DNA from 4 places in the Paenibacillus sp. 22594 genome. Region 1 is predicted to be linked to each of the others. Evidence: predicted binding sites of a transcription regulator. Region 1 holds the regulator's gene; each other region holds the start of a gene.

Region 1 (4,214 bases):
ATTAATGCACAAAAAAACCGCATCCCATTTGGATCAGGATAACGGTTTTGGAAGAGATACTATAAAGATTTCACAAGCGGAAGAAGCTCACTAAGATGACCAATCTGATAGTCCGGTGTAATTTCGGGATCAGTTTCTTTACCGGTGCGGTTAATCCATACAGTAGTCAGACCTGCGCCAAGACCGCCAAGGATATCTGTGGTCAGCTTGTCACCAACCATAATTCCTTCCTCCGGCGAAATATCAAGCAGTTCCATCGCATGTGTGAATATCCCTTTGTCCGGTTTACCTTTACCGAAGTTGCCTGAAATCACAATATGGTCAAAGTAAGGAATCAGCTCAGGCACACCATCCAGCTTCTCCTGCTGCAACGCAGGGCACCCGTTCGTCAAGAGCAGTAGCTTCACCTTACCCTTGAGCTGATCCAGTACATGCAGTGTTTCTTCATACATGTAAGGACGGCTACGGCGTTCCGCAGCAAATTTAGAAGCCAGCTCTGCAGCCAGCGCTTCATCCTCCACACCCAGTGCTGCCAGCCCGCGGCGCCAGGATTCGTTACGGTAGACAGGTGCAAGCTGCTCCATCTTCCGGAATTCAAGCTGTTCACCTGCTGTGAAATTCCCCCACAGCGCTTCAAAAGGATTGATTCCAATCAGCTTGGTGAACGGAAACGTTTCATATGATTCATACAGATTTCTCGCTTCTCTGCGGACAGCTGCTTCCAGCTTCTTAGGATCGACGGATTCACCTGCTGCTTCACTGGCATAACGAAATGCTTCTTCAACGCTCCGCTCATCCCAGAGCAGCGTATCATCAAGGTCAAAGAGTACGGCGGAAATCGGCATTATAGTTCTCCCTCTCCCTATGCTGGACGTATCTTTCTATTCTTTCACATATTCCACATGATTCTGCTTGGCGAACTGCTCCAAACGCTCACCCATTGCATTAATGTCATAACGGTTGAGCAGCTTGGAGAATACCCACTGTGTGCGTTTACCTTTGTACTTAATGGAAACTGCGCCACGGGTGACAATAATTTTTTCAATATCCCCTGCCGGAAGCTGGCGTTCACGATTGTATTTAATGGTGGCAAGTCTGGCACGTTCAACCTTTAAATATGGACGACGGAAAAAAAGCAGTGCCGCGAGCAGGAAATACAATACAACTCCCAGCCAGTTGGCAAGAATACCGCTGCCCTTAGCTTCATCTATAGAGCCAACTACCCAGAACATGATGCCAAGCATCAATAATACTACGGGAAAAACAATATTGCGGCCTTTAAAAATATCGCTGCTCTTTGCAGCTGCAGAAGTGGTTGATGCATAGATGGAATCTTTCCCTTGCTTCTTGCGTTGCTTGTTGATTTGCTGTGTGTTGCGTTGAACCATTCTTTCCCAAGAACGGGCCATGTCAGTTCCCCCTAGTCATCCTATAATATCTATGAAAAGGAACAGAGCATCATTAACTCCTGCCTTGTTGCCTTGTTCATGCGCTTATTTGTCCACAATTTCAATAGTATTAAGCTGAGCACGGAAGTTACTGCGGATATTGCCCAGGTAGATCTCGCGAAGCTTGGCTCTTTCCTTAAGCTCCTCTTCATTCAGGCCGTCACTCTTCTGTTTGCGCGCTAATTCATTGATGCGGGCGACCAATTCGTCAATGTTCAATATGTTCCCCTCCCCTATAAATTCATTCTAACTTTGCCATGAGAAAAAGAGCTTGTCAAGGTCTGCTCCCTGAAAGCTCCTGGTATCCATCTATAGGCACTCCATCAGTATTAATATACAGGTAAACTTAGCACATCGCCGGCTTTGATGTTGCTGTTCTCAAGACCGCTCGTCCGTTTGATTCCTTCTATATATACAGCCGTTTTCATATGAGCCGGTTTATTCTTAAGTGCTATGCTCCAAAGTGTATCCCCGCGTTCAACAACAACCCTCTTCTCCTGTTTGGATGACAACACCGATCCCGCAAAAACATTGCCTACCACAGTAAATCCGGAAATCACTAATAGAAAAATCAAGGCCAGCTTTACAATTGTATCCTGACGGAGCAATCTGCGGCATGCTGCCGCTAATGAGAAAAGAAGATTCTTCATATCTAGTCTATCATTGTATGCAGAACGGGCTCTCGCTGTATGGTCCTCATGAACCTCGTCGTAAATACTGCGGTATGTGCTGTATTTTAACATATTAACCGGCCTCCAAACACTTGTTCTTACTTTCGAATTAATATAACACGAACATGTGTTTTGTTCAATACCTTTTTCGAACAATTGTTCCCTTATTCTCCGAACCCCTTTTCTGTTTATATCAAATCCGTTTTACCATTCTCCAGCTGCCATTCCCAATCGTTTTAGAACTTATGTTTGTACGAACGGAAGTTCTATGTTATAATTTTCCCAAACATAGTATATGGGGTTGATTCCGATGTCAAAGATTTCGAGTCGTCAACTGGCGATCCTGGAATTTATTCGTAACGAAGTCCGCAGCAAGGGTTATCCGCCTTCTGTCCGGGAAATCGGTGAAGCTGTAGGACTGGCTTCCAGCTCCACGGTACACGGTCACCTGGACCGGTTGGAGAAGAAAGGGCTTATCCGTCGTGATCCAACGAAACCGCGTGCAATAGAACTGCTGGGACAAGAGGATTCCGAGAATGTTCATCAATTTGTTCAGACGGTAACACGCATTCCAGTCGTTGGAAAGGTTACCGCCGGGGTGCCGATTACAGCAACAGAGAATATTGAGGATTACTTTCCACTGCCTACCCATTATGTAGGTGATAACAAAGTGTTCATGCTTTCTGTTCTTGGTGACAGTATGGTCGACGCTGGCATTATGAATGGTGACTATGTAATCGTCCGCCAGCAGCAGACAGCAGATAATGGCGATATCGTCGTTGCCATGACTGAAGAAGATGAAGCAACAGTTAAGACCTTCTACAAAGAACGTGATCATATCCGTCTGCAGCCGGAGAATCCCGCTTATGAGCCTCTACGTTTGAATCGAGTTACGATTCTGGGCAGAGTTATCGGCCTATTCCGTGATATTCATTAGTAAGTCCCCGTCTCATTTAAAACAGTTCCGCTTAATAGCGGAACTGTTTTTTCCTTTTCCCTCCAATCTACCAATTATTTTCTTCACACTATTTAGTACTCTTTGTTGCCCTATCTTGTCCCCTGTGCCTGATTAACCGAAAAGGAACATTTGTTCGCTTGTGATTTTCTATCTAATTTTCCAGAACTCTCTCTACACTCCACTCATATTCTGATCATAAAAGGAGTGTTGATCAAAATGCCCAATTATCGAATCATTACCGATCTGTCACAGCGGATGCTGTATCTGCTGGACAATGACACTGTAATTAGAGGTTTTCCTGTCGGCATAGGCAAGATGCTGTCCGTCTCTCCAGTTGGAGAATATACCATTATCAACAAACAGAAAAACCCCGGTGGCCCTTTCGGCGTTTTTTGGATGGGCCTGTCCAAGCCCCATTACGGGATTCACGGAACCAATGACCCTTCCTCCATCGGCAAAAAGGTATCCCATGGCTGTATTCGTATGTACAATGAAGATGTGTTAGCCCTCGCAGCAACTGTTCCCATCGGAACCCGTGTAACCATTCGAGAATAACAGCACAAAGGACACCTTGTGAGACATTTATCAACGTCTCACAAGGTGTCCTTCATGTTCAAACATTTATTTCGCATACAAACAGGAAAAGTGAAGTAATATGTCGAAACCTGTATATTGGTAAATTAAATCTTGAAAGGAAGTGTCTGGTTTGAATCAATCCAAAATAAGAACCCATGTCGACTTCAAGGTCGATGCATTAGGTAAGCTCTCCAATCTTTTACTGAACAATAATCATGGGGAACGCAGAGTCAATATCCTTACAGCCTTCGGCAGCATTCAAGGCAATGTAGCTTCGAACACCAGCAGTAATGAGGATGTATTTAACCTCAAATCATTGATGGACGATGTCATCGTTGATGAATACATTTCCTACTTGGGTGCTGAGCATCCTGAAAAGACATTCAATTACAATTTTGTAGTCTTGGATAATGTGATTGTACGGCCTTTCGCCAGCTTTGGAACTGAAATTGAATATAAACAGCTAATTGTCTACTCCGAGCAAATAACGTCCTTCAACTTCATGTAAAACCTGTTTATGACTACATATTGAAGCAATAGGCGACTAATGTGTCTCCCGGT
Region 2 (4,214 bases), on a different contig from region 1:
GAAAGCCCCAGACAGGTCAAAGGCGTTATTCCGGCCGGGGCATTCTATCTTCCTTAAAAAGCAGGGCGGTGTTTAGATCTGTTCGCGGTAGCTGATATTATTGGCGATTTTTTCATCACGCACAGCTTTGCGGAGCACATCCTTTACGGTTTGGGGATGGCGGATTCTGCGCAATATCAGCTGCGGCGATGAAGCGTCATCCGAAAATACCGTAAGGCTCCCGATGCCGAGAATACGCTGCATGATGGACTGGTCCACAGAGAAGTCATTCACCCGCAGCAATTCGATTTCTTCAACGTCTTTGCCAATCAGTCCGGTTTTGACCATAATACGCTGGCTGGTGATCGTATATGTAGTTGTGTTCAGGCGTATAATGCCTTTGAGGCGGTCGGAAATACCGGCTGGTTTACCCTGCCACAGTTCGATTTCAGGTCCTGAACCCGATCCGGGTGCCGCTCCAGCAGATGGACGGCGTATAGGCGCAGCTGAATCTCCCTCAGTACTTGCTCCACATTCTCCGCAAAATTTGGCACCTTGCTTGTATTCTGCGCCACAGCTAGTGCAATAAGGCATCGGCTATCTTCCTCTCTATCAATCATGTTGCAATCATTATAGTATAAACAGAGATTTCCAGACACTGCTGGGGGTCTTTTTTTTTGAAAATTATATACTCAACGCTATACATTATCCTTCTATTTCTCGCTGAAACGGTAGTTACCTTTAAAAGGACGCATTACCGTTTCTGCTTGTTTTGCACTGAATGGAAACGCTTCAATTCCGCCAAATATTTCATTCTTGCTATTTTTACATAATTTTCAGTTGCACTTTACAATACTCGATATTATTCTGTTAATTGGAGGGATTTTTAATATGAGACAAGCCTTACTGGCAGTGTTACTAATGGTAGTTGTGGTTCTAAGCGCCTGCAGCAACAATAACTCGGCACCAGCTTCCCACGAAGAAGTGCAGGAGAAGGTACAAAGCTTTTATAATGAAATGTCAAAATTTGATGAAAAGGGCAAGTCCTCATTGGACGCGTTCAACACTACCTTAACCTCATTTTCGACAGGAAAAGCAACGGACAAGGAATTGGAGAAGGCAATGGATCAATTTCAGGACACGGCTTCGGATATCGCCGATGAAGTCAAGGATGTGAAAATTTCCAAAAACCTGCCAGAGAATATTCAAAAGCTGCTGAAAGACTCGATGATTGCGTTCCAGAGTGCATACTCCATCAAGGAGCAGGCCTCGAAGAGTGCGGCTTCCCCGGACGTTACAGCGGATGAGTTCAAGGATATGAACCAGCAGGCGGATGTGGCGATGCTGTACGGCATATCCAAGCTGAATGAAGCCAGAGTAGCCGCAGGGCTGATCGAGAAGGGGAGTGCGGCGGAAGGAACATTGTCTGGTACAGATACCAGCACCGCTGCAGACACACAAGCAAATACAGACAATACAGACAAGGATACACAGTCCGGTTCAGGAACTTCGGTAACTGACGTTAAGTAAAAAGGAACGCCTCCATAAAGGCGACTTCCTTTCATTGGGCATAACAAAGGCGCTGCACAGAAAAACTGTGAGCGCCTTTTTGTTAGCTATTGGGAACGTACCAGACAGAAATTGAAGCGCCTGGATTTCACTTTAGTCATTCTATTGCGGCTGCATATATTTTTTTCTGATTGATTAATAAGCGGAGAAGGGCGTATAATACAAACATACGTTCGTGTCTGGCGAGAGTGCAATCAGTGAAACGATTTAAGATCACCCTGGAAGGAGGAACGGCAATGGGAGAAAAGCTGGAAGGGAACAGCCTTTGGGAGAGCAGCCGGATGATGCTGACGGAGCACAAGAGCCTGATTCGGAATGATAAGCGGGAAATGCTTCGCCGTATGAAGCCGGTTCTGAATGAGCAGAAGCTGGAGGAGATCGAGTTCACGCTGGCGCTGTCGCTGCGGAGTCATGTCCGGGTAACGGTGGTTGTTTGATGCTTTTGAGAATAAGCTGCTGAACGGCTTTGTGACCTCCATTCACACCCACTCGCGCGAGATCAAGCTGCAGTGGGCGGATGAATGGAAGTGGATTGATATCGATGATATTGTGGAGGCATATATCGTCTGAGGGTCAGCGAGAACCCATTTGATGAAGAGCCCCTGTTCTTTATTTAAAAGCGCGGAATGGGGCTTCTGTTCTCTCATAAGCGATCAGAGTCACGGGTTTATTGCCGTTCATTTGAGCAATTGCCGCTTCGGCCTGGCGGATGATCTCCACCGCATCCTCCTGTTCACTCAATGCCGCGACTTTGTAGCTGTCACTGTGGATGTCCATGCTGTTATCCCACCTTTCGCTTTTATCTTAGCCTGTTTGGGCAGAAATCATCCGGAAAACGGTCGGCAGATGGTGGTAAACGTACACCCATATAGGCAAGATGCTCAGGCCCCGCATAGTTCGGGGTTTTTTCTTTTACAGTGAAGTGAGAAGGTACAAGCAACAGTGGAATATAGGGCATTTACTATATCAGGAGGGGATTCGATGCTGACTATAGATGAGTTGAAAAGTAAATCGGCAGCCCGGCTCGGCGGTCTTCATCCTGTCCTGCTGGCAGCTGCAAATGTCTTGATACAGCGATGTTATGCCAGAGGTATCCCAATTGTCATTACTCAGGGCATGCGCACTATAGCCGAACAGAATGCGCTTTACGCACTGGGGAGAACCAAGAAGGGCAGTATAGTAACCAATGCCAAGGGTGGCAATAGCTATCATAATTATGGTCTGGCGATGGACTTCGCGCTGCTGCTGCCGGATGGGCAGAACGTCTCTTGGGACATGAACCGGGATGGGAATGGAGATAAGCTGGCTGACTGGCAGGAGGTCGTGCAGGAAGCGAAAAAGCTGGGACTCGAATGGGGTGGGGACTGGACTTCTTTTAAGGATTATTCGCATTTGCAGATGGCTTTTGGCTTGACTATTGCACAGCTTAAGGAAGGTCAGCGTCCGACCACCCAGCAGGTTAAGGAAACCTTAAGCCGGATCACCGGAGGTGAGGCTGAAGTGAACAAGGATGTAGAAATTACCATCAATCTGAATGGGATTAAGCTAACGGTTGGGGTACTGGATAATGGAACCACCTATGTTCCCGTGCGGGCATTGGCTGAAGCGCTCGGGGCCAAGGTGACTTATGATCCTGCCAGCAAGACAGTTAATGTGGTGACTGTGTAAAAATGACTTGCATAGTTTAGGCGCCGAAGGGGGAAATTATCAGCGACAAATCACACAAGGGGGTATCACATCTTGAACAAGCTGATAACAAGTCTTGCCTGCGGCACTGTATTGTCCATGAGTCTGCTGGGTGTAGGATATGCATCCAGTGCTTCCGGTACTACCGGTATGGGTGGAACGGCACCGGTATATAACGGTTCTTCCACCAATGACCGTATGAATAACACGGGTACCGGTACCCGTATGATGAATGAGCAGGGCAACACCATGATGAATAACACAACAGGCACCCTGCGCAACAATGATACGATCATGAGAGACAAGATCCGCACCGGTGATAACAGCACTGTCTCTCCACTGTCCAATACCACGCCAACCGGCAGATACCGGGCCACAAGTACGACCACCAACGCAACAGACAACGACGACAACGGCTCCAACTGGGGTTGGCTCGGATTGGTCGGCCTACTCGGTCTGGCTGGCATGAGAAGCAAAAGCGGCGAACGCGAACGCCGCTAATTCTTGCAGTACCAGAGGCCCGCAGCAGCTCCGGCTGAGCGGGTCTTTTTGGTACCTGAAAACTAAAAGGAAATTTTGATTGCGTATTCACAGAATACGTGATATCATATTTCTTGTCGCGTTAAACAACGCACTAACCATGCCGGGGTGGCGGAACAGGCAGACGCACAGGACTTAAAATCCTGCGGTACGTGAGTACCGTACGGGTTCGACCCCCGTCCTCGGCACTAGAAGAACAAGGGTTTCAGCTCATTAGAGCTGGAACCCTTGTTTGTTTTGGATCAGGTTTGCTAACATTTTGCTAACGGTGCCTCTTTTTCGTGTGGATTCGAGGTTTCCGATGCGCTCGGAATGATGCTTGAACCGACTTCACGGCGAATAGTTCTAGCTCATGCTTTGCGTTCGAGAATTCGGTCACGCTCCATTCTTAGTCTCTGGATTTCTGCTCTAATGACTTCTTTACGACAAGGTAAAGAAGT
Region 3 (4,214 bases), on a different contig from region 1:
CGAAATTGCGGCCAATCCGCTTATCCAGTCGGAGGTTGACAAGCAATATATGCAGGTCGTGCCGGTCCCCGAAGTCATTGATACCGTCGATAATATCGGGTGCATTGAATACGGTCACATCTTCTGCGATTACACCAATCGTATTCGTGCGGTTGCGTTTGAGGCTCTTTGCAATATCGTTCGGTTTGTAGTTCAGCTCTTCTATGGCTTCTGTCACCCGCTTATGCGTTTCAGGACGGACATTACGGGTGCCGTTAAGTACATAGGAGACGGTAGCAATTGAAACATTGGCCTTGAGAGCTATGTCTTTAATGCTGGTTTTCCTCATAGAATTCTCCTGTCTAAGCATCCGAACCAAAGTCCATTAGCCGTTTAAACGTTTAGATTTATAAGTGACAACTAAAACTTACCACATTAGATTTCTTTCTGCAAGCACTTACACCACAATTTTCTCAAAATTAATTACAGCCATATCCGCTCCTTTTCCAATATTCTGATTAAAACACAAAAGACCCACAAGAAGGTCACCTTTTTTCAAAGTGTCTTTCTTGTGGGTCACAGTTAGTCAGTGCAATACTGTTTCTTCCCGCAGTTTGACTACAGCCACCCACAGATAGTATCGGTCAGACTCCAGGATGCTAAATGTCTACCTTATATTTATTTCCGGCGCTGCTTCATCATCCGGTTATACATCACCAGCGCGGCAATGATCATGCCGATCATGGCGACACTGCTTGCTGAATTAGCCGACATGCCGAACATGAGGCACACGCTGTTCACTAATGTTCTAGTAAGCAGCGCAACCAAGATCAGCATCAATGGACGCCAAATATTATACCCTCTCATCCCCTCAACACTCCCACTCTAGTAATCAAGCTATTAGTTGCTATTATAACACAAGAAGGAATGCGCATACATTTCTGCCTGGAGAGCACTGCCGGACAGCAGCTGCTCCCTACTGACTCTTATCCATTTTTCTTTTAAAACACTCCAGGAGCTCAACCTTCATGCTCTGTATGGCATCTTCTTTGGGCATCCGCAGCACACGGGTTAACCGGACCATATCTTTTTCAAAAAATTTCAATAACGCCAGTGTAGCCGATTCATCATTATGCTTCTGAAGGCGTTCAAGCAAACCTAAGAATTCATCTTCCGACTTAATTCCTGAATCATTTTCTTCCTCCATTTGTTCACCGCCTGTTGAGATATGTTCAATTGCCGGGCGACCTCAGCTTCTGTTTGATCTCCTAGATAGATTGCGCAAATAACCTTCTTTCCTACTTCTGACGTTAATCCATTTAAATAGTGCTGCACTAATAACCTGTTATCAGCTTGTTCGGAAAATGAAGGAGTACGGGGCTCTGGGCTGGATGCGAGAGGGACTTCACGCTTAAAATCCCTCTTGGCACGATACTGCATACGCCAAGCAATCCGGTAGAGCTCATGACGATAGTATTCTATTGCACTCACTTTTAATGCCTCCCTTGTATTTCTAATGCCTATAATGTAGGGAGTTATTAATTTCCATTCTACAACCAATATAGGAACTTATGTTCCTATTATTATATACATAAGGCAATCTTTTGTACATTGCTAGTCAAAATCCCAGTCCAATAAAGTGCTGTGCCCGTCTGATTTTGACAAGAACATGTGTTCGTTATATAATTTCCTGTACGAGGGGGATTCTGTGTGGATATGATGAAGAAACTTGAAATTTTAACGGCTTCAGCCAAATATGATGTAGCCTGCACCTCCAGCGGCTCCGATCGTAAAGGCCAGCCCGGTGGCATGGGCAATGCCGTCAGCATGGGCATCTGCCACAGCTTCGCAGCAGATGGCCGCTGCATTTCACTGCTTAAGGTGCTGATGACCAACGGATGCGTATATGACTGTGCATACTGTGTGAACCGTAAATCGAACCCCACACCCCGGGCCGCACTCTCGCCGGAGGAGCTCGCAGACCTGACGATGCAGTTCTACCGCCGCAATTATATAGAGGGTCTGTTTCTCAGCTCCGGTATTATGAGAAGTCCCGATTATACAACCGAGCAAATGATTGCTGCTCTTGATCTGTTAAGAAACACCTACCAGTTCAGAGGATATATCCATGTAAAGGCCATTCCCGGCGCAGACGAGGTGCTGCTGTCCAGACTTGGTCTGCTGGCCGACCGCATGAGCGTAAATATCGAGCTGCCCTCCCAGGAAAGCCTCGGCCTGCTGGCCCCAGACAAAAGCAAAGCCTCCATTCTGAAGCCTATGTCCCTGATCAAAGAAAAGATTAACGAGAACCGCTCCGATCTCGTCAAATATAACCATGCCCCCCGCTTTGCTCCCGCCGGACAGAGCACCCAGATGATTATCGGAGCTACGCCCGATACCGATCTCCGTATTCTAACCCTCACCGAAGGGTTGTACCGGAAATACGCCTTGAAGCGCGTTTTTTTCTCTGCCTATACCCCTGTAGTAGAACATTCACTTCTGCCGGCTCTAGATACCAAACCGCCGCTGCTGCGGGAGCACCGCCTCTACCAGGCCGACTGGCTGCTGCGTTTCTATGGCTTTCAGGCCCATGAATTGCTGGATGAAGCGGTACCCAACTTCAATCCGCTGCTGGATCCAAAATGCAGCTGGGCGGTGAATCACCGGGAAGAGTTCCCGGTTGAAATCAACCGTGCCCCGTATGAGCAGCTGCTGCGGGTGCCGGGGATCGGGGTAAGGAGTGCTCAGCGGATTGTTAAGGCACGACGGGCCGGAACCCTGGACTTTACAGCCCTGAAGAAGCTTGGTGTGGTTCTTAAACGTGCACAATTTTTCATAACCTGTAAGGGAAAAATGCTGGAGGGGTTAAAGGTGGGCGAGCATACCCTGCTCCGCTCACTCATGTCCGGCCAGGAGCTTGCCAGGATCGAGCCGCCACAGTACGAACAGCTCACTCTGTTCGACGATTCCTATCTGGCAGCCTTACCGGCAGCGGGAGCTGCAGCCCCGACAGCAGGAGCGACAGTGCCTAAGGGAGGGGAATGGCCCTGATGTTTAAGGCAGCCGCTTTGGCCTATACCTACGACGGCAGCTTTGAAGGCCTGCTATGCTGTGTGTTCGAGAGCTATCAATGGAAGGAAACCCCGCTCGCTATACATTCGGATGAAGAAGAACAAGGCCTGCTGCTGGAATCGAAATGGATTGACACAGACAGCAGCAGAGCAGAACGGGTGCTAAAGTCGATCCCGCTCCGCATCTGCACCGAGGCAGAGGAGTGGGTTCGTCTTGGCTTTTGGTCATGCGCGCCGGAGAAGGAGATGCTGCTGCTGAATTTTCTGTACCTGGGCTTCACCCATGGCCGCAAGGTAATGGACATGCTTGCTGATGATACGGTGAACGCCCTGCAGAAGGCGGTTCAGCAGCTCCAGCGGGAAGCTCACCTGTATCTGGGGTTTGTGCGTTTTTCCGTATACGGCCCGGTTATGGCGGCGGTCATTGAGCCCAAAGGCTTCGTGCTGCCCGTTATTCAGGATCATTTCTGTGACCGGTTCCACGGCGAGAGCTTCATGATCTACGACAAAACCCACCGCATGGCCCTTATCCACCAGCCTGGACAGCAAGCCATTATTCCGCTCGATGAATGGGTACCGCCTGCACCGGATGCAGCTGAGGAAGAATACCGCCGCCTGTGGCAAGGATTCTACAACGCCATCGGCATCCGTGAGCGCAAGAACGACAGCCTGCGCTCCTCGCTGATGCCCAAGCGGTACTGGAAGCACCTCACAGAGATGAATAGCGGCAGCACTGGCATGGCCGAGAGCAAGCCGAAGCTTGAAGAGGGCTCACCCCTATTGGAACATGGGAAGTCGAAATTCAAAAGCTGATTTTGAACAGCAATCCACATCACAAAAAGGGATGCCCCTCAGCCATTTTCATGACCTTCAGGACATCCCCTATATCAGTACTTATGCTTTTAGTTCAAAGCCTTCCATACCCAGTTCTCTACTTCCGGCAGGTCGATACCTTCTTCACGGATATATTGGTTATGCTTCTTGACCATAGCATCCATTTCGTCCGCGATAGCCTGATATTTACCAGCATTCGGCAAGCTCAGTACAGCTTCCTTCGTCAGGTCGAAACGGTCCATCTGATTCAGTACGCGCATATCAAATGGTGTGGTAATGTCGCCGTTTTCCCGGTAGCCATGTACATGCAGGTTATGGTTATGGCGGTCG
Region 4 (4,214 bases), on a different contig from region 1:
TAGACCGCCTTGCACAGTTCCAGTCCGCTGCGGCTTGTTTTGACCCGCTTCTCAAAAGCCTGAAGCGGACCTGTAATGATCTCCCGGCATGCTTCCATTCTTGCCAGCAGCACTTCATCCACGACTCTCTCGCCTTCCAGCGACAGACTCGGAATTCCTTTCCAGGACCGGCCATTCGTCCAGCGGTGGCCCTGAATACCGCAAGCCAGCACATAATTCTCCAGTGCATCCATATCGGCGCGCGTCACACTGTAATCCATCGGCAGCAACAGCTCCGTCTTCACACAGCGGAACACATCCTCATACCGCCATCGTCTGCGCACCACATCAAAGGCAGAGCGGATAAATTCTACCAGTGGATGATGCAGCTCATTCATCTTTTGGTCAAGGAAGAATGGGATTCCGTAGTCTTGGAACAGGGGAACCACAAGCTGCTCATAGTCGGCAATATTGCGCATAAATACTGCCATCTCCCCGTATTTTGCACCTTCCTCGCGGGCAAGACGGAGCATCTCCCTCAGGCTTCCTTCTACTTCGGCTCTGCGCGAAGCTGCCGCAGTAAGGGTAATGGAATCTGCAACCTCTGAAGCGGCACCGCTCCAGCGGATTCGCCGGCCAAACCCCTTCTCCAGATGGGCAAGGACAGGACTTCCGGCAAAACGCGGCAACACCGGCGGTGCCAGAAGTTCATCCCATACCGTCAGGCCCATTTCCTCTGCCATTCCGCGAAGCTTGATACAGGTTACTGCCGCGGGATGAAACAGCTCAAGCTCATGAGGCTGCATGCCCGCAGGGTAGATCCGGTCCAGTGTCAAAGCGACCGTGACTTTAGCGGCATATTGCATCAGCTCTCGCAGCACGGCAAATTCCTGTGTTGTGAAGCCGTGAAAACCGTCCACCCAGATTTCCGCACCACGAATATATGAAGACTCCTGAATATGTTCAGCCAGCTCAGCCAGCCGATCCTCCTCATCGATGTACAGCCGGGACATTTCCTGTTCCAACTCGCGGAACACCATATGTAAATCATCCAGCTTGCTTGCAAGAATGGGACTTCGCCCTATGGAGTCCCGCATTCGGGCGATCTGCTCCTCCAGATCAGCAGTGCCCAGGCAGCAGCGCTTCAGCTCCGTATGCAGTTGGCTAAGCCGTTCTACAAAACCCGGTCTGTCGCTCGATGCACCAAACAGCTTCAGCTCTTCCTTGCGGCGGCTGATGATCTTGTAGATCAGCATCTTCTTGCCTTCCTCGCTGATCGGCAGACTGGCGCTGCCTCCGGTCTCCTGCTTCACCCGGTAGGCAAGCCGCGAGAAACTAAGCGTCTGCGCCCGAACACTTCCCCGCACATTCCCTGTTGTCAGCAGCCCGCGCTCCGCTCCGAAGGAGCCCTGCTCGGGAACAAGGACAATAATCGGCGCGCCCAGCGGCTCCTGCTCCAGAGCGGAGGTCACTCCCTTCCATATTTTAGTAGTCTTTCCGCTGCCCGAGCGGCCTGTTAACAAGGTTACCGACATAACGACAAACTCCTTCCGTAGCTCTGCATTTCTTCGTCTCAATAGTATAGCATACTCGCGATAACCAGAACATGCGTTTGCCATTAAATTCAAGAAACTTACAGTCCTTAACCTTATAAAAGCACAAAAAAGCGCTGGCCGATATTCCCATGTAGGAACAACCTGCCAGCGCAGTGCCGTTATTTGTTATTTTACCGGAAGCACTCCCCCACTTACTTCAAGCCCATATTAGACATCACATCCACTTTGCTGGCATTTTCATACCATGCGTTGACCTCTTCCGTAATTTTAGTGCCGCCTTTCTCGTTCCATTGTTTTACAAAATCATCATAAGCACTAAGCGGCTCCTTGCTGTAGATAATCTTTGTGAAGGTTTCCTTTTCCATGGTCGTCAGCTGTTCCCATGAGCTTTGCATCGTTTTGGTTGGCGGACCGTTGAAGGCGCTTGGCAAAAGCGACTCGCTGTTCTTATAAGAAATCACATAACCGTCCTTCATCGTTTGATCCAGCGCTTCCGATCTCATCAGCACTCCAGTATCCGCTTTGGCTCCACCCGCAAGATCCTCGAAGGATTTCCCCGGACCATCAACACTAGGCGTATTCTTGGTGAATGCCATCTTCCCTACCCCTTGGACAGCGTCCAAAGGTGTGTTGAATTTCTTGGAGTCAAAGGTAACCTGGCCATCCACAATATCATAGTCATAGCCTTGAGCATAACCGTATTTGAAGTCCCCGGTACCAAAGGCGGCATCGTACAGCTTGTCATAATACAGGAAGAACGCTTCCATATTATTGAAGTCTTTATTGAACATGAACACACCGTCATTCAACTGCCCCGATTGATAGGTCTTGTCTCCGCTAACCCCATTGATCGTTGGGTAGGCACTGATTTTGGCTCCCTTAACGTTAGCCTCAACGTCTTTCACACTGCCGTACAGCCAAGGACGGCCAATAATAATCCCCGCCTTGCCTTCGGTAAAGTCAGCGAGAGCATCCCAAGCGCCCTGAGTAGCCAATTCTTTATTCAAATAGCCTTTCGAATACCAGTCGCGAAGTTTGGCCAGCGCTTCCTTGTTGCCGTCTGCCACCGACCCGTAAGTAAGCTTGCCGTTCTCCTCATGCCATGAGCCCGGAAGATTCTTGCCTGTAAATGCGCTGAAAATCATTACAGAGTCGCTAACCCATCCAGTGTTATAGGAATCTTTACCAGAGAAATCAAACCCGTAAGTGTCCTGTTTGCCGTCCCCGTCCGGATCATCATTCGTAAAGGCGGCAATCACCTTTTCAAATTCATCAATGGTTGTAGGGGCTTTCAGATTCAATTTATCCAGCCAATCCTGACGAATCAGCATCACTTCACCTTCGGTCAGATTGGGGGAAATCGCCATCCCGTACACCTTGCCGTCCTGGATCACCGGATTGAATGTTGTAGGATACTGTTTATAAATTTCTTTTAACCGGTCCGGCATATATTTGTTGATGTCTTCAGTGATATCCTTGACAAGTCCGGATTGAATTAAATCATTCTCCAGAGAGGTATCGTACACAGGCAGGACATCTGGGAGCTTCTCGGAACCGGTAAGCGCGAGGCGCAGCTTGGTGTTATATTGGGCCGCATCCCCACCCAGCAACGTGGTTTCGATGGTAATGCCGAGGTTCTTGGTCCCCCAACGGGTCAGCACATTATCATTCAGGCTTTCGCCATTGATATATTTGCCGGCATTTTCATCCTGCTGTTTCGCTATGGTGATCTTAATCGGAGGATCATACTTGCCGTCTTTAAGTGTAGCCTCCGCTGCCGAATTCGATCCTTTATTATCTGAAGAACAGCCTGCAAGCAATCCGGCAATCAGTAGTAAAGAGGAGAGCGTTATACCTGTCTTTTTCATAAATTAGGCCCCTATTCTATTGAGTTATTTAGTTATTCCTTCACTGCCCCCAGCACAATCCCTTTGACAAAAAATCTCTGCAAGAAGGGGTACACTAGAATAATCGGTAATGTGCTGATGAAGATTTGTGCGGCCTTGATGCTTTGCTCCGACATCGCCGCCGCCTCTGACTGGCTCATGGCCATGCTCTGGGCATTGCTTTGTACAACGACCGTCTGCAAAAAGGAAGCGAGTGGATACTTGGTCGTATTGGACATATATAAGATCCCGTCAAACCAGGAATTCCAGTGCCCCACCATGATAAACAATCCAACGGTGGCTAGGCCAGGGAGAGACAGTGGAAGATAGATTTTGAGGAAAATCCCGAAGAAGGAAGCCCCATCAATAAATGCCGCCTCTTCAAGCGCTTTCGGAATGGTTTTGAAAAAATTCATAATCAGGATCAAGTTATACGCTCCAAAAGCACCCGGAAGAACCAAAGACCAAATCGTGTCCTTGAGTCCAAGCTTAGTAACCAGAATGTAAGAAGGAATTAATCCACCGGAAAACAGCATCGTGAATACGAAAACCCACATCAGCGCGTTGCGCCCACGGAAATCCTTGGATAACGCATAACCGGCCATCGTAATCACCGACATCCCGATTAAGGTGCCCAGAATCGTTCTAACCACCGAAATTTGCATCGAGCCTGTGAAATTCGAGTTTTTAAACGTTTTAACATAAGCATCCGTATTAAAATCAACCGGCCAGAAGGATACCAGACTGCCGTTGACAGCCGCTTTACTGCTGAAGGATTGCGCCAGCAAATGGA

The links. The regulator LexA, encoded in region 1, represses DNA repair genes until DNA is damaged. The targets are predictions, from matches to a motif close to CGAACATATGTTCG.
Region 2: a site for LexA is predicted at 1,711-1,724, ahead of ACTJKB_RS07450 (YolD-like family protein). Genes of this name have one in related genera too.
Region 3: a site for LexA is predicted at 1,644-1,657, ahead of ACTJKB_RS22465 (putative DNA modification/repair radical SAM protein). Genes of this name have one in related genera too.
Region 4: a site for LexA is predicted at 1,581-1,594, ahead of addB (helicase-exonuclease AddAB subunit AddB). Genes of this name have one in related genera too.

What each region holds. Positions count from the first base shown of each region.
Region 1 covers NZ_JBQENA010000001.1:453,624-457,837, forward strand. Annotated here, with positions in the region: gene ACTJKB_RS01905 (HAD family hydrolase) at 60-845, opposite strand; gene ACTJKB_RS01910 (hypothetical protein) at 882-1,409, opposite strand; gene ACTJKB_RS01915 (DUF896 domain-containing protein) at 1,494-1,667, opposite strand; gene ACTJKB_RS01920 (LysM peptidoglycan-binding domain-containing protein) at 1,778-2,191, opposite strand; gene lexA (transcriptional repressor LexA) at 2,430-3,056, shown strand; gene ACTJKB_RS01930 (L,D-transpeptidase) at 3,294-3,632, shown strand; gene ACTJKB_RS01935 (hypothetical protein) at 3,784-4,161, shown strand.
Region 2 covers NZ_JBQENA010000002.1:134,616-138,829, forward strand. Annotated here, with positions in the region: gene ACTJKB_RS07435 (glycosyl hydrolase) at 1-57, shown strand, start outside; gene ACTJKB_RS07440 (PH domain-containing protein) at 73-573, opposite strand; gene ACTJKB_RS07445 (hypothetical protein) at 871-1,509, shown strand; gene ACTJKB_RS07450 (YolD-like family protein) at 1,785-1,985, shown strand; gene ACTJKB_RS07455 (hypothetical protein) at 1,978-2,118, shown strand; gene ACTJKB_RS07460 (hypothetical protein) at 2,158-2,325, opposite strand; gene ACTJKB_RS07465 (M15 family metallopeptidase) at 2,530-3,216, shown strand; gene ACTJKB_RS07470 (WGxxGxxG family protein) at 3,289-3,735, shown strand; tRNA gene ACTJKB_RS07475 (tRNA-Leu) at 3,877-3,962, shown strand; gene ACTJKB_RS07480 (hypothetical protein) at 4,125-4,214, opposite strand, start outside.
Region 3 covers NZ_JBQENA010000007.1:321,094-325,307, forward strand. Annotated here, with positions in the region: gene ACTJKB_RS22450 (LacI family DNA-binding transcriptional regulator) at 1-328, opposite strand, end outside; gene ACTJKB_RS22455 (hypothetical protein) at 658-846, opposite strand; gene ACTJKB_RS22460 (hypothetical protein) at 956-1,186, opposite strand; gene ACTJKB_RS22465 (putative DNA modification/repair radical SAM protein) at 1,696-3,030, shown strand; gene ACTJKB_RS22470 (TIGR03915 family putative DNA repair protein) at 3,030-3,863, shown strand; gene ACTJKB_RS22475 (phosphoketolase family protein) at 3,953-4,214, opposite strand, start outside.
Region 4 covers NZ_JBQENA010000002.1:4,459-8,672, reverse strand. Annotated here, with positions in the region: gene addB (helicase-exonuclease AddAB subunit AddB) at 1-1,514, opposite strand, end outside; gene ACTJKB_RS06860 (hypothetical protein) at 1,727-3,403, opposite strand; gene ACTJKB_RS06855 (carbohydrate ABC transporter permease) at 3,436-4,214, opposite strand, start outside.